DNA from 2 places in the Streptomyces sp. NBC_00829 genome. Region 2 is predicted to be linked to the other one. Evidence: riboswitches for the same ligand, from Rfam matches in the RefSeq annotation. Region 2 holds a riboswitch; the other holds the start of a gene.

Region 1 (4,408 bases), 1.6 Mb from region 2:
GACACGCCTGCGCCGTCCGGGGTCGCCGTCGCCAGCCCCTGCTCGAATCGGACGTCGTCGTCATTGACGTACACGTTCACGAAGCGGCGCAGCTTGCCCTGGTCGTCCAGGACGCGCGCGGCGATGCCGGTGTGGTTCTTCTCCAGGTCGGCGATCACCTCGGAGAGCGTCGCGCCCTCCGCCGGGACCTGGGCCTGCCCGCCCGTGTACGTGCGGAGGATGGTGGGGATGCGGACGTTGACGCTCATGGTGCGTGCCTTCCTTGAGTCTCGGATCTCGGGTCAGCCTGCCAGGCCGGCGTCGCGGAACGCGTCCAGGCTCGGGCGGATCGTCGCGCTCGGGCCGGTCGTCGGCGCCACCGCGTCGAGCGTCTTGAGGCCGTCACCCGTGTTGAGGACGACGGTGGTGAGCGCCGGGTCGAGCACACCCTCTTCGATCAGCTTCTTCGTCACGCCGACGGTCACACCGCCCGCGGTCTCGGCGAAGATGCCCTCCGTACGGGCGAGCAGCTTGATCGCGTCCACGATCTGCTCGTCGTTGACGTCCTCGACCGCACCGCCGGTGCGGCGGGCGATGTCGAGCACATACGGACCGTCGGCCGGGTTGCCGATCGCCAGCGACTTGGCGATGGTGTCCGGCTTCTGCGGGCGCACCACGTCGTGCCCGGCCTTGAAGGCCGCCGACACCGGGGAGCAGCCCTCGGCCTGGGCGCCGAAGATCTTGTACGGCTTGTCCTCGACCAGGCCGAGCCTGATCAGCTCCTGCAGACCCTTGTCGATCTTCGTGAGCTGCGAGCCCGAGGCGATTGGGATGACGATCTGGTCGGGCAGCCGCCAGCCGAGCTGCTCGCAGATCTCGTACGCCAGCGTCTTGGAGCCCTCGCCGTAGTACGGGCGGAGGTTGACGTTGACGAAGCCCCAGCCCTCGCCGAGCGGGTCGCCGATGAGCTCGGAGCAGAAGCGGTTGACGTCGTCGTAGTTGCCCTCGATGCCGACGAGCTCGCCCCCGTACACCGCGGCCATGACGACCTTGCCCTGCTCCAGGTCGTGCGGGATGAACACACAGGAGCGGAAGCCGGCCCGCGCGGCGGCGGCGCCGACCGCGCCCGCGAGATTGCCGGTGGACGAGCAGGACAGGGTGGTGAAGCCGAAGGCGCGCGCGGCCTCGACGGCGATGGCGACGACGCGGTCCTTGAAGGAGTGCGTCGGGTTGCCGGAGTCGTCCTTGATGTACAGGCCGCCGGTGACGCCGAGCTCACGGGCGAGGTTGTCGGCCTGCACGAGCTTGGTGAAGCCGGGGTTGATGTTCGGCTTCTCGGCCACGTCGGCGGGGACGGGCAGCAGCGGGGCGTACCGCCAGATGTTGTTCGGACCCGCTTCGATCCGCTTCTTCAGCGCCTCGGGGTCGCCGCTCGGCAGGTCGTACGCGACTTCGAGCGGCCCGAAACACAAGGCGCAGGCGAAGATCGGGCCGAGGTCGAAACGCTCTCCGCACTCGCGGCACGAGAGCGCCGCGGCGGGACCGAGGTTCACGGGAGTGGTGCTTGCGACAGTCTGCACAGCCATGGTGGCGAGGCCCTTTCTCCTCATCTTCCCCGTGACGCATTTCGCCACGAGACGGAATTGGCACCTTCCCCACCGTGACCTCGCGGTCGGCGGGAGGGTTGCCGGGGCTTCAACGGGCCGTTCCCTCTGCCCCTCTGGATGAGCGGTATTCGATTGTCGGCGTGATGACCCCGGCATGCGACGGTCATCCGCGTTGTTCAAGACTGTAACCGAAGGCGGGAACGGTTGAGATAGTCGTCCGAACCGCGAGATGGATCACGAGCCAGGGAGTAATGAGCGTGCTGGAAGAGGTGGAGCGCTGGCTGACCAGGCGTTCCTGGTCGGCAGCCGACCGCTCGCTCGGCCGGCTGGTGGCCGCGAAGCGCGGTACGACCGTCAGTGTCGTCCTGCCCGCGCTCGACGAGGAGTCGACCGTCGGCGACATCGTCACCGTGATCCGGCGCGAGCTGATGGAGACCGTCCAGCTCGTCGACGAGCTGGTCGTCGTCGACTCGGGCTCCCGCGACCGCACGGCCGAGGTGGCCGCCGCGGCCGGCGCGCGGGTGGTGCACCGGGACGCGATCCTGCCACGGATTCCGGCCGTCCACGGCAAGGGCGAGGTCCTGTGGCGGTCACTCCTGGTGACGAGCGGCGACGTCGTCTGCTTCGTCGACGCGGACCTCAGGGACTTCTCCGCGGACTTCGTCTCCGGGATCGTGGGCCCGCTGCTGACCGACCCCGAGGTGCAGTTCGTCAAGGCGATGTACGACCGGCCCCTGGGTGACACGCCGGGTCAGGGCGGCCGGGTGACCGAGCTGGTGGCCCGCCCGCTGCTCAATCTGCACTGGCCGCAGCTGGCCGGGTTCGTCCAGCCGCTGGGCGGGGAGTACGCGGCGCGGCGCTCGCTCCTGGAGCGGCTCCCCTTCCCCGTCGGGTACGGGGTGGAGCTGGGTCTGCTCGTCGACACGCTGCACACGGTGGGCCTGGACGCGCTGGCACAGGTGGACGTCGGGACGCGCAAGCACCGCCATCAGGACGGGCAGGCACTGGGCCGGATGGCCGCGGCGATCTACCGTACGGCCCAACTCCGGCTCTCCAGGGGGCATTTGGTGCGTCCGGCGCTCACGCAGTTCGAGCGGGGCGAGCAGGGGTTCGTACCGCGGACCCATCCGGTGGACACGGAGGAGCGTCCGCCGATGCGCGAGATCGGTGAGTATGCGGCGCGTCACGCCGCATAAACATGATGATCCCGGCATTTTGCCTACATTCCCTCTGTATGAACTGGGGAAGATTTCTTGGTGTCCTGACGGTCCTCGCCACCATGGTCACGGGCCCGCTCACACAGGAGCGGGCGATGGCCGCCGCCGCCCCCGCGCAGCAGCCCGGCCATGGAGCCGAGCTCCTGTGGCTGCTGGGCGGCCTGGCCTTCAGCCTGACCGCGGCCGGAGTGGTCGCGATTGCGGCCGTGCGCAGTCGCCGGGACCATTGACCTCATGCCGTACTCACGTTTGAACGATTTGAGGACGGGCTAGGTACCGGCACATGGTCTCCGAGCAGCCCGCCGCCGAAGTACTGGTCGCGTCCAACCGCGGTCCGGTCTCGTACACACATCACCAGGACGGGACGCTCGACGCCCGCCGCGGCGGGGGCGGGGTCGTCTCAGGACTCTCCGCCATCGGCTCCGGCGCGCGGTCGCTGTGGGTGTGCGCCGCGCTGAGCGACGGCGACCGCGAGGCCGTGCGGCGCGGGGTCGGCGAGCCGGGGGTGCGGATGCTCGACATCGACCCCGACGTGTTCGCCGAGGCGTACAACGGCATCGCGAACTCGGTGCTGTGGTTCGTCCACCACATGCTCTACCAGACCCCGCTGGAGCCGGTCTTCGACGCGGAGTTCCGCCGGCAGTGGGCGTCGTACGAGGCGTACAACCGCGCCTTCGCGGACGCGCTCGCCGAGGAGGCCGCACCCGGCGCCGATGTGCTGGTGCAGGACTACCACCTGGCGCTGGTGCCCCGCATGCTCCGCGCCCACCGCCCCGACCTGCGCATCGGCCACTTCTCGCACACCCCGTGGGCCCCCGCCGAGTACTTCCGGATGCTGCCCGACGACATCGCCGCCCAGCTCCTCGGCGGAATCCTCGGCGGCGACCGGGCCGCGTTCCTCACCCGGCGCTGGGCGGACACCTTCACCGACTGCTGCCACGCCGTGCTGGGCCCGGGTATCCCCTCCGGCACCCGGATCGGGGTGCACGGGCTCGGCGCCGACGCGGACTTCCTGCGGGAGCGGTCGCACCGGCCGGACGTGGAGGAGCGGATGGCCGTACTCCGGGAGCAGATCGGCCCCGGCCGGAAGTCGATCGTCCGCGTGGACCGCACCGAGCTGTCCAAGAACATCGTGCGCGGGCTGCTCGCCTACCGGCATCTGCTGGAAACCCGTCCCGAGTGGCGCGAGCGAGTCGTCCATGTCGCCTTCGCCTACCCCTCCCGGCAGGACCTGGCCGTCTACCGCGACTACACCGCGGAGGTCCAGCGGGTCGCCGACGAGATCAACTCCACCTACGGCACCGAGGGTTGGAGCCCGGTCGTCCTCCATGTGAAGGACGACTTCGCGCGCTCGCTCGCCGCGTACCGGCTCGCGGACGTCGCCCTCGTCAACCCGATCCGGGACGGCATGAACCTCGTCGCCAAGGAGATCCCGGTCGTCTCGGACAACGGCTGCGCCCTGGTGCTGTCGCGTGAGGCGGGCGCCTGCGAGGAACTGGGCGAGGACGCGCTGACGGTCAATCCGTACGACGTGACGGGCACGGCCGACGCCCTGCACGAGGCGCTCGGCATGGACGACGACGAACGCGCCCGGCGCACCAAGCG
Region 2 (4,408 bases):
CGGTCTACCCGTTCATCGAGTCCTGGGTCACCGGGGACAAGCGCGAGCACCACATCCTGGACCGCCCGCGCAACGCCCCGACGCGTACCGCGTTCGGTGTGGCCTGGCTGACCTGGTACTTCATCCTGCTGATCGGTGGTGGAAACGACCTCTGGGCCACCCACTTCCACCTCTCGATCAACGCGATCACCTGGTTCGTCCGGATCTTCTTCTTCATCGGACCGGTCATCGCCTTCATCATCACCAAGCGGATCTGCCTGGGTCTGCAGCGGCGCGACAGGGACAAGGTGCTGCACGGTCGCGAGAGCGGCATCATCAAGCGCCTGCCGCACGGTGAGTTCGTCGAGGTCCACGAGCCGCTCAGCCAGGGTGACCTGTTCCAGCTCACGGCGCACGAGCAGTACGAGCCGCTTGAGATCGGCCCGACGGTCGACGAGAACGGCGTCGAGCGCAAGATCGGCCGCATCCAGAAGCTGAAGGCGAAGCTGAGCAAGAGCTACTACGGCGAGGCGAACCAGATTCCCAAGCCCACCAGCGAGGAGTTCAAGAAGATCACCAGCGGCCACGGCCACCACTGATCCTTCCGACCTCCGAGGTCGCCACAGCGGGAGCCCCGTCCATTCGTCGGACGGGGCTCTTCGCCGTCCGCCGCGCTGGATAGGGTGGGACCCATCCCTTATCGGCTGTGGACCCTGGAGCGGACCATGAACGTTGTGACCCCGGTTGGCGGCGACAGCGTGGCGGACCTCTCCTGGCCCGGTGTGCTGAACGCCCTCCTCGACAACCGGGACCAGAGCGCCCACTCCACCGCGTGGGCGATGGACCGCATCCTCAGCGGCGAGGCGACGAACGCCCAGATCGCCGGCTTCGCGGTCGCGCTGCGCGCCAAGGGCGAGACGGTCGAGGAGATCTCCGGTCTCGTACGGACGATGTACGCCCACGCGAACCTGATCTCGGTCCCCGGGCCCAGTGTCGACATCGTCGGCACGGGCGGCGACGGCGCGAAGACGGTGAACATCTCGACGATGTCCGCGATCGTGGTCGCGGGGACCGGCGCGAAGGTCGTCAAGCACGGCAACCGCGCCGCGTCGTCGGCGAGCGGTGCCTCCGACGTGCTGGAGAAGCTCGGCGTCAATCTGGAGCTGACGCCGAAGCGCGTTGCCGAGGTCGCCGAGGAGGCGGGCATCACCTTCTGCTTCGCGGTGAAGTTCCACCCGGCGCTGCGGCATGTGGCCGCCGCCCGCAAGGAGCTCGGCATCCGCACCACGTTCAACTTCCTCGGCCCGCTCACCAATCCGGCCCAGGTCAAGGCCCAGGCCACCGGTGTTGCGGACGCGAGGATGGCGCCGATCATGGCCGGGGTGCTGGCCGAGCGCGGCTCGTCGGCCCTGGTCTTCCGGGGCGACGACGGCCTGGACGAGCTGACGACGACGGCCACGTCCAAGGTGTGGGTGGTCCGGGACGGCGCGGTGCGCGAGGAGGCGTTCGACCCGAGGGACATCGGCATCGACCTGGTGCCGGTGGAAGCCCTCAGGGGCGCGGACGCGTCCTTCAACGCGGATGTGGCCCGCCGGCTGCTGAGCGGCGAGACCGGGCCCGTACGGGACGCGGTGCTGCTGAACTCCGCGGCGGCACTGGCTGCGCTGGAGCCGACCGACGGCACGCTGAACGAACAGCTCGCCGCGGGCATCGCCCGGGCGGCCCGGGCGATCGACTCGGGTGCGGCCAGAGCCGCGCTTGAGCGATGGGTCGCCGTCAGCAACGCCTGAGGTTTCTGAGGTGTGAGGCAAGGCGTGGTGTGGTTTCTGTCTCAGGAACTGGACCTCGCCTTGCACACCGTGGGACCTATGGCAGGATGCTCACCAAGGTCATGAGTGACAGCGATTACGGCCCCGGCTCGCTGTCCGGCAACCCTCCGTCCGTGGCGGGGTGCCCCGGGTGAAGACCAGGCCGTGGGCAGCGAGGTCCGCGGCAAGCGCGGACCCCTGCAGCCCTGGGGTCCTGGTCCTCAAGGGAGCAGTCTCGTGAGCAAGCGAATGCGATAGGGCTTCTCAGCCCCTTCTTCAGTACGCCTCCGTGCGGCCACCGCCGTGCGTTCGAGGCAACCCCCGTGCGGTGTGCGGCCGTTGAGTCGCCGTGCCCACGGGTCTGCCGAAGCCATTCTGTTTGTCCTGCCGGGAGATACCGCCATGTCCGCACGCTCGAACACCGCCGCACCCATCGCCTCCGCCCCCGTCGTTTCCTCCTCCGCCGCGGCCCCCGAGTCCGAAGACCCTCTCTGCGCGGCCCCGCTGCCGGTGCTCGGCCGCGATGTGACCGTGCCGCTCGTCACCGGCGGTGAGGTCACCTACGCCGCGCTCGACTACGCCGCGAGCGCGCCCGCCCTCCAGCGGGTGTGGGACGACGTCGCCGCCTACGCGCCGTACTACGGCAGCGTGCACCGCGGTGCGGGCTACCTCTCGCAGCTGTCCACCGACCTGTTCGAGAACAGCCGTGTGACGGTCCACGAGTTCCTCGACTGCCGCGACGGCGACCAGGTCGTCTTCACCCGTTCCACCACCGACTCCCTGAACCTGCTCGCCGCGGCCCTCCCCGCCGACTGCCGGGTCTTCGTCTTCGAGACCGAGCACCACGCCTCGCTGCTGCCGTGGCGCGGCGCGCAGGTCACCTACCTGGACGCGCCGCGTGACCCGGCCGAGGCCGTCGCCACGCTGGAGCGGGCGCTGGCCGGCCGTGAACCCCACGGTCCCGCCCTGGTCTGCGTGACCGGCGCGTCCAACGTCACCGGCGAGCTGTGGCCGGTGAAGGAGCTCGCGGCGGCGGCCCACGCGCACGGCGCGCGGATCGTCCTCGACGCGGCACAGCTCGCGCCGCACCACCCTGTCTCCGTGCGCGACCTCGACGTGGACTGGGTCGCTTTCTCAGGGCACAAGCTGTACGCGCCGTTCGGCTCGGGCGTGCTCGCCGGCCGCGCGGACTGGCTGCAGGCAGCGGAGCCGTACCTGGCGGGCGGCGGGGCGTCGCGGAAGGTGGCCCGTCGTACGGACGGCGGTGTGGACGTCGAGTGGCACACCACGGCCGCCCGTCACGAGGCCGGCTCGCCGAACGTCATCGGCGTCCACTCCATCGCCTCCGCCTGCAAGGCGCTCACCGAGGCCGGCTTCGACCGGCTCGTCGCCCGTGAGCAGCAGCTGGTGGCGAAGGTCCGCGCGGGCCTCGCCGAGGTCCCCCAGGTGAAGGTCCTCTCCCTCTTCGGCGATGACGCCCCGAGAGTCGGCGTCATCTCCTTCGTCGTCGAGGGCTGGAACAGCTCGCACTTCGCGGCGGCCCTGTCGGCGGAGTACGGCATCGGGGTCCGCGACGGCCTGTTCTGCGCCCACCCGCTGGTCCGCACGCTGCTCGGCACCGACCCGCAGGACCCGGGCGAGTGCGGCGCCCCGGAGGCCGAGCCGGGCGAGCGGTCACTGAACGCGATCCGGGTCAGCTTCGGCGCGGGTACGCCCGATGAGCACGTGGAGCGTTTCGTCGGGGCGGTGAAGGAGCTGGTCACCGACGGCGCGAGGTGGAACTACCACACGGAGGACGGCCGCTGCGTCCCGGCGGTCTGATTCCCGCGTCCTGTCACCGGGCCCGCGCCGCGACGGCGCGGGCCCGCGTGCTGCCGCGGGCGCGCGGCGATAAGGGAGGGGTGCTACGTGTCGCAGAGGCGCTACGGGTCGGAGGGGTGCTACGCGTCGAGGCCGATCGCGAATGCAGCCTCCAGATCGTGCTGGGAGTAGGTGCGGAACGCGACATGTGTGTCCGTCCCCTCGACACCCTGGATCTTGCTGATGCGGCCCGGGATGACGTCCGCCAGATCATCGTGCCTGGCCACCCGCACCATCGCGATCAGGTCGTATGTACCGGTGACCGAGAAGACCTCGCTGACGCTGTCCAGCGCCGCGATGGACTCCGCGATCTCGGGGATGCGGTCCACGCTGGTCTTGATGAGCACGATCGCGGTGATCACGGTTGGTGTTCTCCCTCGGTGGCCCCTGTTTGCGCCTTCACTCTAGTACCACGTCCGCATCGTCCCCAGGCGAAGAGAAAGCCTGCCCCGAATCCCACGAGGTGCGCGAGGTAGGCGACTCCGGGCCCGCTGCCCGCCCCCTGGGCCGCCAGCCACTGCAGGACGAACCAGAAGATCAGGACGATCCAGGCGGGGAAGCGCAGCGGCAGGAAGAAGAGGAACGGGAAGAGACTGGTGACCCGTGCCTTCGGGAAGAGGTAGAGGAACGCGCCGAGCACGCCCGAGATGGCCCCTGACGCTCCCACCAGGGTCTGCTCGGAGTCGGCGTTGGCCGCCGCGTAGGCGAGCAGCGCGAGGTAGCCGCAGCCCAGATAGAACAGGGCGAACTGAAGCTGCCCC

The links. Region 2 has a riboswitch for S-adenosylmethionine ahead of OG293_RS26875 (aminotransferase class V-fold PLP-dependent enzyme). Riboswitches for the same ligand answer to the same signal wherever they lie in the genome.
Region 1: another riboswitch for S-adenosylmethionine. It lies ahead of thrC (threonine synthase); the one in region 2 lies ahead of OG293_RS26875 (aminotransferase class V-fold PLP-dependent enzyme).

The regions. Positions count from the first base shown of each region.
Region 1 covers NZ_CP108867.1:4,410,997-4,415,404, reverse strand. Annotated here, with positions in the region: gene OG293_RS19445 (MoaD/ThiS family protein) at 1-248, opposite strand, end outside; gene thrC (threonine synthase) at 282-1,565, opposite strand; SAM riboswitch class I at 1,583-1,710, opposite strand; gene OG293_RS19435 (glucosyl-3-phosphoglycerate synthase) at 1,844-2,782, shown strand; gene OG293_RS19430 (hypothetical protein) at 2,821-3,033, shown strand; gene OG293_RS19425 (trehalose-6-phosphate synthase) at 3,087-4,408, shown strand, end outside.
Region 2 covers NZ_CP108867.1:6,049,990-6,054,397, forward strand. Annotated here, with positions in the region: gene OG293_RS26865 (cytochrome bc complex cytochrome b subunit) at 1-578, shown strand, start outside; gene trpD (anthranilate phosphoribosyltransferase) at 705-1,769, shown strand; SAM riboswitch class IV at 1,867-1,984, shown strand; gene OG293_RS26875 (aminotransferase class V-fold PLP-dependent enzyme) at 2,190-3,608, shown strand; gene OG293_RS26880 (Lrp/AsnC family transcriptional regulator) at 3,728-4,009, opposite strand; gene OG293_RS26885 (rhomboid family intramembrane serine protease) at 4,006-4,408, opposite strand, start outside.